Regions from separate parts of the Amycolatopsis sp. WAC 01416 genome, predicted to be linked through region 2. Evidence: predicted binding sites of a transcription regulator. Region 2 holds the regulator's gene; the other holds the start of a gene.

Region 1 (4,807 bases), on a different contig from region 2:
ACTCGGCCGCCGCCGGATTGTCGGTACAGACTGAAGCGGGTCCCGATTCTGCTGACTCTCCGTGGCGGGCCCTCGTCGAACATCGCCTCGAAGCGCGGCTCACCGGCCCTCGCCCGGAAGCGGCCTTTGACGCATTACTCACCCGATGGGATGAACATCTGAAGACCGTGGCCCCACCAGGGGATGTCGAGACGGCGGCGACCGTGGTGCGGCCGAGCCGGGACTCCCCCGGCTCGGCCGAATTGCTGCGCCGCGGCTTCGCGCCCGTGCTGGTGATCGCGGTCCGCCCGGCCGACCGGCTCGCCGTGACGGGACCGCCCGCCACTCCCGGAGTGCACATCCGGCCCGCCGAAGCGGATGATCTCGAAACCGCCGTCGGACTCGAACTGGAATTGCAGCGTTACGACGCGCAGTTCGGTTCTGTCACCTTGCGCGAGGGCGCGGAGGAAACGATCGCCGCGGACCTGTCGAAACACCTGGGCCGGGAGAACCCGACGTTGTGGATCGCCGAGTTGTACGGCCGGGCGCTGGGCATGGTGCGGGTGCAGTTCCCCGGCGAGACGGCGTGGGTCAGCGGCCGGGTCGCGGCCGACCGGGTCGGCTACCTGTCGTCGCTGGCGGTGGCCGAACCGGCGCGTTCGAGCGGGGTGGGGACGGCGCTCGCCGCGCACGCGCACCAGATCTTCGACGAATGCGGCACCGAAGCCGTGCTGCTGCACCACGCTCTGGCCAACCCGCGCTCGACACCGTTCTGGTACGCGCAGGGCTACCGGCCGCTCTGGACCTACTGGCAGCGGCGGCCGGCGGTCTACTGATCCCGATAGGCTCTTTCACAGAAGGATCAGGGGGTTTCTGTGACGAGGGACGATGACGCGGCCCCGGTGGCACCCACCGGGGTCGACACCGAAAAGCCGTCCGCGGCGAGGATTTACGACTGGTTCCTCGGCGGGACCCACAACTGGGCGGTCGATCGCGAGTTCGCCCGCGCGCTGGAAAAGCAGTGGCGGTGGGTCAAACCGGGTGCGCGGCACAACCGCGAGTTCATGAACCGGGTCGTGCGCGCCGCGCTGAACGCGGGAATCCGGCAGTTCATCGATCTGGGTTCCGGTGTCCCGACAGCCGGGAACGTGCACGAGATCCTCCAGGAGGAACTGGAGCCTGGTGATACGGCGAAGGTCGTGTACGTCGACTACGAGCCTGTCGCGGTGGCGCACGCGGAGCTGATCCTCGAGCGGCACGAGGCGACCGACTGGGCCGGGATCGTCCACGCGGACATGCGGCGGCCGAAGGACGTCCTGCGGCATCCGGAGACGTTGCGGCTGATCGATTTCGAGCAGCCGGTGTGCCTGATGATGATGGCCGTCCTGCATTTCGCCGGGCCACACGACGATCCGCCAACGCTGGTCGCGACCTACCGCAACGCGCTGGCGCCGGGCAGCTGGCTGGGGCTGTCGCATATGAGCTTCGGCGGCCAGACCGGCGAGGACGCCGACGGACTCCACTGGATGGTCGAGCAGTACCGGAAGACGAGCAACCCGGTGTGGATGCGGGACCGCGAAGAGATCGAGCCGCTCTTCGGGGACTGGCCGCTGCTGGAGCCCGGCGTCGTCCACCTGCCCGACTGGCGGCCGGTGCGGGAGCTGCGACGGGACGAGGAAGGTGCCCGGCCGTTCGCCTGGTGCGGAGTCGCCGTCCACCCCTGACGTCTGACCTCTGGCCGAAACGCGTCGCGTTTAGGGGGCTAAACGCGACGCGTCCCGGGTAGAGGTCGGAGGAGTGGGTGATCGCTGACGGCGAACGCGGAAAGGAAACAAACGGGTCGATCGGAGAGTTGAGCTAGGCAGACTCAACTAACCGAGGAGTGCACAGATGACCGACAACCGCCTCCTGCCCGTCCTCCCGCTCGATGACGACGTCGTGCTGCCGGGCATGATCGTCCCGCTCGACCTCGCCGACACGGAGACGCGGGCCGCGGTGGAGTCCGCCCAGGCCAACACGCCTGCCCAGGCTTCCTTCCCGGGGATCCGGTCCAGCGCCGCCACCAAGGCCGAGGTGCTGATCGTCCCCCGCGTCCACGGCGAGTACGCCGAACTCGGCACCATCGCGACCGTCGAGCGCATCGGGCGCGTGCCCGGCGGCAAGACCGCGGTGCTGCTGCGCGGCACCCGCCGCGCCGTCGTCGGCCGCATCGCCGACGGCCCCGGCGCCGCCCGCTGGGTGCACGCCGAGGTCGCCACCGAGACCACCGACGACAACTCGGCGAAGCTCGCGTCCGAGTACAAGAGCGTCGTCCTCGCGATCCTCCAGCAGCGTGGCGGCTGGCAGATGATCGACGCCGTCCAGGAGGTCGAGGACCCGTCCGCGCTCGCCGACCTCGCGGGCAACTCGTCGTACCTGAACACCGAGCAGAAGCTCGAACTGCTCTCCGCACTCGATGTTTCGACACGGCTCGAAAAGGCGCTCGAATGGAGCCGTGAGCAGCTTGCCGAATTCGAGGTCACCGACACCATCCGCAAGGACGTCCAGGAGGGCATGGAGAAGCAGCAGAAGGAGTTCCTGCTGCGCCGCCAGCTCGAAGCGATCCGCAAGGAGCTGGGCGAACTCGACGGCACGGCCAACGACGACGACTACCGCGCCCGCGTCGAGGCCGCCGAACTGCCGGACGCGGTCAAGAAGGCCGCACTGTCCGAAGTGGACAAACTGGAGCGGACCTCCGACCAGTCCCCCGAGGGCGGCTGGATCCGCACGTGGCTGGACACCGTCCTCGAGCTGCCGTGGAACGAGCGCACCACCGACGTCCACGACATCGCCGACGCGCGAGCCATCCTCGACGCCGATCACGCCGGTCTCGACGATGTGAAGGAACGCATCATCGAGTACCTGGCCGTGCGCAAGCGTCGCGCGGAATCGGGGCTCGGCCCGGTCGGCGGACGACGTTCGGGCGCGGTGCTGGCGCTCGCCGGCCCTCCCGGGGTCGGTAAGACGTCGCTCGGCGAGTCCGTGGCGAAGGCGATGGGCCGCAAGTTCGTCCGCGTGGCGCTCGGCGGCATCCGCGACGAGGCCGAGATCCGCGGTCACCGTCGCACCTACGTCGGCGCGCTGCCCGGCCGGATCGTCCGTGCCATCAAGGAAGCCGGTTCGATGAACCCGGTCGTGTTGCTCGACGAGATCGACAAGGTCGGCGCCGACTACCGCGGCGACCCGACGGCCGCGCTGCTGGAGGTGCTGGACCCGGAGCAGAACCACACGTTCCGCGACCACTACCTCGAGGTCGAACTGGACCTGTCCGACGTCGTGTTCCTCGCGACGGCGAACGCGCTCGAGACCATCCCCGGCCCGCTGCTGGACCGGATGGAGCTGGTCTCCCTCGACGGCTACACCGAGGACGAGAAGGTCACCATCGCCCGCGACCACCTGCTCCCCCGTGAGCTGGACCGCGCCGGTCTCGGCAAGGACGACGTCACGCTGACCGACGGCGCGTTCAGCCGCATCGCCGCCGAGTACACGCGGGAAGCCGGGGTGCGCAACGCGAACCGGACCATCGCGAAGGTGCTGCGGAAGGTGGCGACCAAGGTCGCGCTGGACGAGGTCGAGCTGCCGCTGACGATCGACGCCGACGGGCTCGAAACCTACCTCGGCCGCCCGCGGCACCTGCCGGAGTCTTCGCTGCCCGCGTCGACCCAGCGCACGTCGACCCCGGGCGTGGCGACCGGGCTGGCCGTGACCGGCGCCGGCGGTGACGTCCTCTACATCGAGGCGTCGCTGGCGGATCCGGAGTCGGGCTCGACCGGGCTGCAACTGACCGGCCAGCTGGGTGAGGTGATGAAGGAGTCGGTGCAGATCGCGTTGTCGTACCTGCGCTCGCGCGGCGCCGAACTGGAACTTCCGGTCGCCGACCTGAAGGACCGCGGCATCCACGTGCACGTCCCCGCGGGCGCGGTGCCCAAGGACGGGCCGAGCGCCGGCATCACGATGACGACCGCGCTGGCATCCCTGCTTTCGGGCCGGGTCGTGAAGTCGGACGTCGCGATGACCGGTGAGGTGTCGCTGACCGGACGCGTGCTGCCGATCGGCGGGGTCAAGCAGAAGCTGCTGGCCGCGCACCGGGCGGGGATGAAGACGGTGATCATCCCGCAGCGCAACGAGCCCGATCTGGACGACGTCCCGGCCGAAGTGCTGGCACAGCTGGACGTCCACGCCGTGGCGAACGTCCGCGACGTGTTGGACATCGCGTTGGCCCCGGCGACGGCTCCGGTCGCTCAGGCGGCGTAACAGCGCGAGGCCCGACAGCCCTGAAGCCCCGGATCCCGCCAAGGGTCCGGGGCTTTCGGCATTCCGGAATCCGGACGAACCCGGACATTGACTCGCCTTAAACTCCCTATCACGTTTTGATAACGTGTATTGCGTGCCACCCAGCCGGGGTGCGTGACCCTTGAGAGGGCAAGGTCATGAGTCAAGGAATTCTTTCCCCGTTGCGGCCGAGGCGCAGGTGCGTTTCGACCGGTCAGATCGTCTGCCTGAGCGTTCTCGCCACATTCACCACACTGCTGACCTTCGCCGGTACGAGCGCGCCGATCGCGGCGGGGGTCGCGATCGGGCTCTTCAGCGCCGTCTTCGGCCGGACCGTGCCCGCACGGGCACGCCGATGAACACGGAATCGACGTTCATGGCGCATTTGCGCGAGCTCCGCGACCGAAGCGGCCTCAGCATCCGCGCGCTGGCCGCCGCGACCGGTCAGTCCCGCAGCACCTTGGCCGACACGCTGGCCCGCGACACCTTGCCCAGTAACGAAAACCAGATGACAGTC
Region 2 (4,807 bases):
GTTCCATCCCCAGGAGCCGGCATGACCGTCAAAAGCAAGCTCGTGGCAGCCGCCGCCGGTGCGATCCTCGCCCCGATCGCCATCGTCGCCATCCCCCAGGCGGCCAGCGCCCACGGCTACGTGCTGTCCCCGCCCAGCCGCCAGGCGAACTGTGCCCAGGGCAAGGTTTCCGGCTGCGGTGCCATCGTCTACGAACCCCAGAGCGTCGAAGGCCCCAAGGGGCTCCGCAGCTGCAACGGCGGCCTTCCCGGATTCGCCGAGCTCAACGACGAATCGAAGCCGTGGCCCGCCGCCTCGGTCGGCAACAGCGTGACCTTCAACTGGAAGTTCACCGCCTACCACCGGACCACGAACTACGAGTACTACATCGGCGGCACCAAGATCGCCGACATCAGCGGGAACAACTCCGCGCCGAAGGACCCGACGTCGCACACCGTGAGCCTGAACGGCTTCAGCGGCCGCCAGAAGGTGCTCGCCATCTGGAACATCGCGGACACGCCGATGGCCTTTTACAGCTGCATCGACCTGCAGATCGGCGGCGGCAACCCGCCCACCACGAGCAACCCGCCGACCACCAGCAACCCGCCCACGACGGCGAACCCGCCGACCAGCACCAGCAACCCGCCCGCCGGCGGCACCTGGGCGGCCGGGACGGCCTACGCGGTCGGCAGCACGGTGACCTACGGCGGCGCGACCTATCGCTGCCAGCTGGCGCACACCGCGCTCCAGGGCTGGGAACCGCCGAACACCCCCGCGCTGTGGACCCGGCAGTGAAGCTGGCCCTCGTTCTCGTCGCCGGTCTCGTGGCCCTCGCGGGCTGCGGGACCGGCGATGGCTCACCGACCACCGCCGGCGGCCCGATCTCCCCGGTCCCCCAATCGGCCGCCGCGGCGTCCGCCGAGTACAACGACGCCGACGTGATGTTCCTGCAGATGATGATCGCCCACAACAACCAGGGCGTGGAGATCGTCAAGCTGGTGAAGGCCAAGCAGGCGCAGAAGCAGGAGCTCAAGGATCTCGCGGCCGCCATCGAGGCGACGCAGCTGACCGAGAGCACCGAAATGCGGAACTGGCTGAAGGGCTGGGGCAAACCCGAGACGGGTTCGGCCGATCCGCACGCGCACCACCATCACGGTGGCGACGGGCTCACGGACAAGGGACTGCTCGAAGCACTGTCCAAAAAGGATGGTTCGGAGTTCACCCTCGACTTCGCCGACATCTTCGTCGCGCACCAGCACAACGGGGTCGCGCTCGCGAGGACCGAACTGAAGGACGGCAAGAACCCGCAGGCGAAGGCGCTGGCCCAGCGGATCATGGACTCGCGCACCGGCGAGGTCCAGCAGATCCGGACCCTCGTCCCCGGCCAATAACGCAATTAGTCACCTACTTGCGAGCTTTCCGCCACCGGTTTCGCGTGATCGAAGCCGTAACTCGCGTGCTTGAAGCCGTCATTCGCGTGACTGGAGCCGTAACTCGTGAGTTACGGCTCCAATCACGTGAGTTACGGCTTCAGTCACGTGAGTTACGGCTTCAGTCACGTGAGTTACGGCTTCAGTCACGTGAGTTACGGCTCCAGTCACGTCGTCGACTCACGCCGCATTCAGGTGACTAATTGCGGCGTTTGGGCTTCCAGACGACCAGGGCCGTCTGCTGCCGCAGCGGGACGAGGTCCTTGCGGTAGGAGGCGTGCACGGCCGCGGCCGTCTGTTCGGCGGTGAGGTACGCCGCAGTGAGCTCTTCGGTCAGTTCGGCGATGCGCGCCCGGAGGGCGTCGACCTGGTTTTCCAGCTCGATGATCCGCTTGATGCCCGCGAGGTTGACACCGTCCTCTTGGGACAGTCGCTGCACTTCGCGCAGCAACGCGATGTCCCGCATCGAGTAACGCCGTCCACCGCCGGAGGTCCGGCCCGGCGACACGAGACCCTGGCGGTCGTAGGACCGCAGGGTCTGCGCGTGCAGGCCGGACAGCTGCGCCGCCACCGAAATGACGAACACCGGCGTCTCCTCGTCCGCACCGTGCGGCAACCCGCCGAACATCGCGCTCACCTGCCTTCGAGAAGTTCGGTGATCTCCGGTCGTGGATCGTGGTCGGCCATGGCCTCGGCGTAGGCCTCCAGCGCTTCACGCGCCTTGTCGTCCAATTTCGCCGGGATGGCCGCCTGCAGGGTGACCAGCAGGTCGCCCTGCGAGCCGTCACGCTTCGCGATTCCCTTGCCGCGCACGCGAAGCACCCGGCCGCTCGCCGTACCTTGCGGCACCTTCAGCGACACCTTGCCCTCCAGCGTCGGCACGGTGATCGTGCCGCCGAGGGCCAGTTCCGCGAAGGACACCGGCACGGCGATCGTCAGGTCGAGGCCCTGGCGCCCGAACAACGCGTGCGGTGCGACGTGCACGCGGACGTACAGATCGCCCGGCTGCGCGCCGCCTCGGCCCGGTTCGCCCTGGCCCGCCAGGCGGATCCGCTGGTCGTCGGCGACGCCCGGCGGGATCCGCACGGTCAGCGTGCGGGTGCGGGTGCTGATGCCCTCGCCCGCGCATTCCGGGCAGGGGTCGTCGATGATCGTGCCGCGGCCGCGGCAGTCGCGGCACGGCTCGGAGAACGCGAACGCGCCCTGGCTCCGGCTGACCAGCCCGCTGCCCTGACAGGTCGAACACGTCCTCGGGGAGGTCCCCGGCTTCGCGCCGTTCCCGCCGCAGGTGGAGCAGGTCGCCGGGCTCGACAGCCGCAGCGGCAGGGTCGCGCCCTTGACCGCCTCGGTGAAGTCGATCCGGACGTCGGTCTCCACGTCCGAGCCGCGCTGCGGCCGGTTCGCGGTGGCACCGGCCGCCCCGCCGCGGCGGCCGAAGAGACCGCCGAGGATGTCGCCGAGGCCGCCGAAACCGCCCTGCTGCTGGCCTGCCTGGCCGAAGATGTCGCCGACGTCGAAACCGCCGCTGCCACCGCCGCCGCCCGGGAAGCCGAAGCCGCCGGGACCGCCGGAGCCGAAGAGGCGGCGAGCCTCGTCGTACTCCTTGCGCTTGGCCGTGTCGGACAGTACGCCGTACGCCTCGGAGACCGCCTTGAACTTCTTCTCGGCCTCCGCGTTGCCCGCGTTGGCGTCGGGGTGGTTCTCCTTGGCCAGCTTGCGATAGGCCTTCTTGATCTCGTCCGCGGTGGCGTCGGAGGAGACGCCCAGCTCACGGTAGAAGTCCTTACCGATCCATTCCCGTGCACTCACCGAACGTCTCCTCCTTTCACGCCGTATCGCCGATCAGCGGTTGTTCTCATCGAAAAGTTCGCCCTCGAGCGGCAGCTCGCCGCCGACGGGCGGGTCCACCGGGGCGTCCTGCGCCGCCGCGGCGGGTGCTGGAGCGGCACCCGGCTCGTGGTCGGTGACCCCGACCAGCGCCGCGCGCAGCACGCGTTCGCCGAAGCGGTAACCGCGGCGCATGACCGTGGTGACCGTCGGCCCGGCGACATCCGGCGACGTGCTGTGCTGGACGGCCTCGTGCACGCTCGGGTCGAAGGGCTCGCCCTCCGCGCCGAACGGCTCGAGCCCCGACCGCTGCAGGCTCCCGACCAGCTTCTCGCCGACCGCCTTGAAGGCGCCCGTCAGATCGCCGTGCTGCTCCGCGCGCTCGAGGTCGTCGAGCAGCGGGAGCAGGTCACCGACGACCGACGCCTTCGCGCCGGCGACGACCTGCTCGCGGTCACGGTCGACGCGCTTGCGGTAGTTGGCGTACTCCGCCTGGAGGCGCTGGAGGTCGGCGGTGCGTTCCGCCAGCTCCTTCTCCAGCCCGGTCGCCACCGACACCGAGTCGTCCACAATGGACTCCCCGAGGCCGGGGCCCGCGTGTGCCGCGGGCTCCGGCTCCGTCGGGACAGCCTGCTCTTCGGCGGGAGCGGCGTGCTTCGGACCGTCCTTGGGTTCGGCCTCCGGGGCGGCCGAGCGGACCTCACCGGTCAGCGGATCGATCCGCCTGCGGTCCCGCACGACCACCGGTTCGTCCGGGCCCCGGCCCTCGGTTTCGTCGTAGCGTCCCGTCACTTCTTGTCCTTCTCGTCCTCTTCGACGATCTCGGCGTCGACGACGTCGTCGGCCTTGGCCTGCGAACCGGTGCCCGCACCCGCGGTCCCGGTCGCGCCTTCACCGGCGGCGGCCTCATCGGCGGCGTTGCCGGCCGCGTTGGCGTAGAGCGCGGTGCCCAGCTCCTGCGAAGCGGTGTTCAGCTTCTCGATGGACTCGCGGATCTTCGCCGAGTCGGTGCCCTTGAGCGCCTCGTTGGCCTCGTCGATCGCGGACTTCACCTTGCCCTTGAGCTCGTCGGGCAGCTTGTCCTCATTGTCCTTGACGAACTTCTCGGTCTGGTAGACCAGCGTCTCCGCCTGGTTGCGGGTCTCCGCCTCCTCGCGGCGCTGCTTGTCCTCCTCGGCGTGCGCCTCGGCGTCCTTGACCATGCGCTCGATGTCGTCCTTCGGCAGCGCGGAGCCACCGGTGATCGTCATCGACTGCTCCTTGTTCGTGCCGAGATCCTTCGCGAGGACGTGCACGATGCCGTTGGCGTCGATGTCGAAGGTGACCTCGATCTGCGGCACGCCACGCGGGGCGGGCGGGAGACCGGTCAGCTCGAACATGCCGAGCTTCTTGTTGTGCGCCGCGATCTCGCGCTCACCCTGGAACACCTGGATCTGCACCGACGGCTGGTTGTCGTCCGCGGTGGAGAAGATCTCCGAACGCTTGGTCGGGATCGTGGTGTTGCGCTCGATGAGCTTGGTGAACACGCCACCCTTGGTCTCGATGCCCAGCGAAAGCGGGGTCACGTCGAG

Evidence for each region. The regulator HspR, encoded in region 2, represses chaperone genes until heat shock. The targets are predictions, from matches to a motif close to ANNTTGAGTNNNNNNNACTCAANNT.
Region 1: a site for HspR is predicted at 1,829-1,853, ahead of lon (endopeptidase La). Genes of this name have one in related genera too.

Annotation. Positions count from the first base shown of each region.
Region 1 is NZ_QHHX01000002.1:514,029-518,835, reverse strand. It holds gene DL990_RS06775 (GNAT family N-acetyltransferase) at 1-815, shown strand, start outside; gene DL990_RS06770 (SAM-dependent methyltransferase) at 855-1,703, shown strand; gene lon (endopeptidase La) at 1,870-4,272, shown strand; gene DL990_RS42370 (hypothetical protein) at 4,449-4,649, shown strand; gene DL990_RS42365 (helix-turn-helix domain-containing protein) at 4,646-4,807, shown strand, end outside.
Region 2 is NZ_QHHX01000001.1:417,298-422,104, forward strand. It holds gene DL990_RS02070 (lytic polysaccharide monooxygenase) at 22-774, shown strand; gene DL990_RS02075 (DUF305 domain-containing protein) at 771-1,370, shown strand; gene DL990_RS02080 (heat shock protein transcriptional repressor HspR) at 1,609-2,037, opposite strand; gene dnaJ (molecular chaperone DnaJ) at 2,043-3,218, opposite strand; gene grpE (nucleotide exchange factor GrpE) at 3,252-4,028, opposite strand; gene dnaK (molecular chaperone DnaK) at 4,025-4,807, opposite strand, start outside.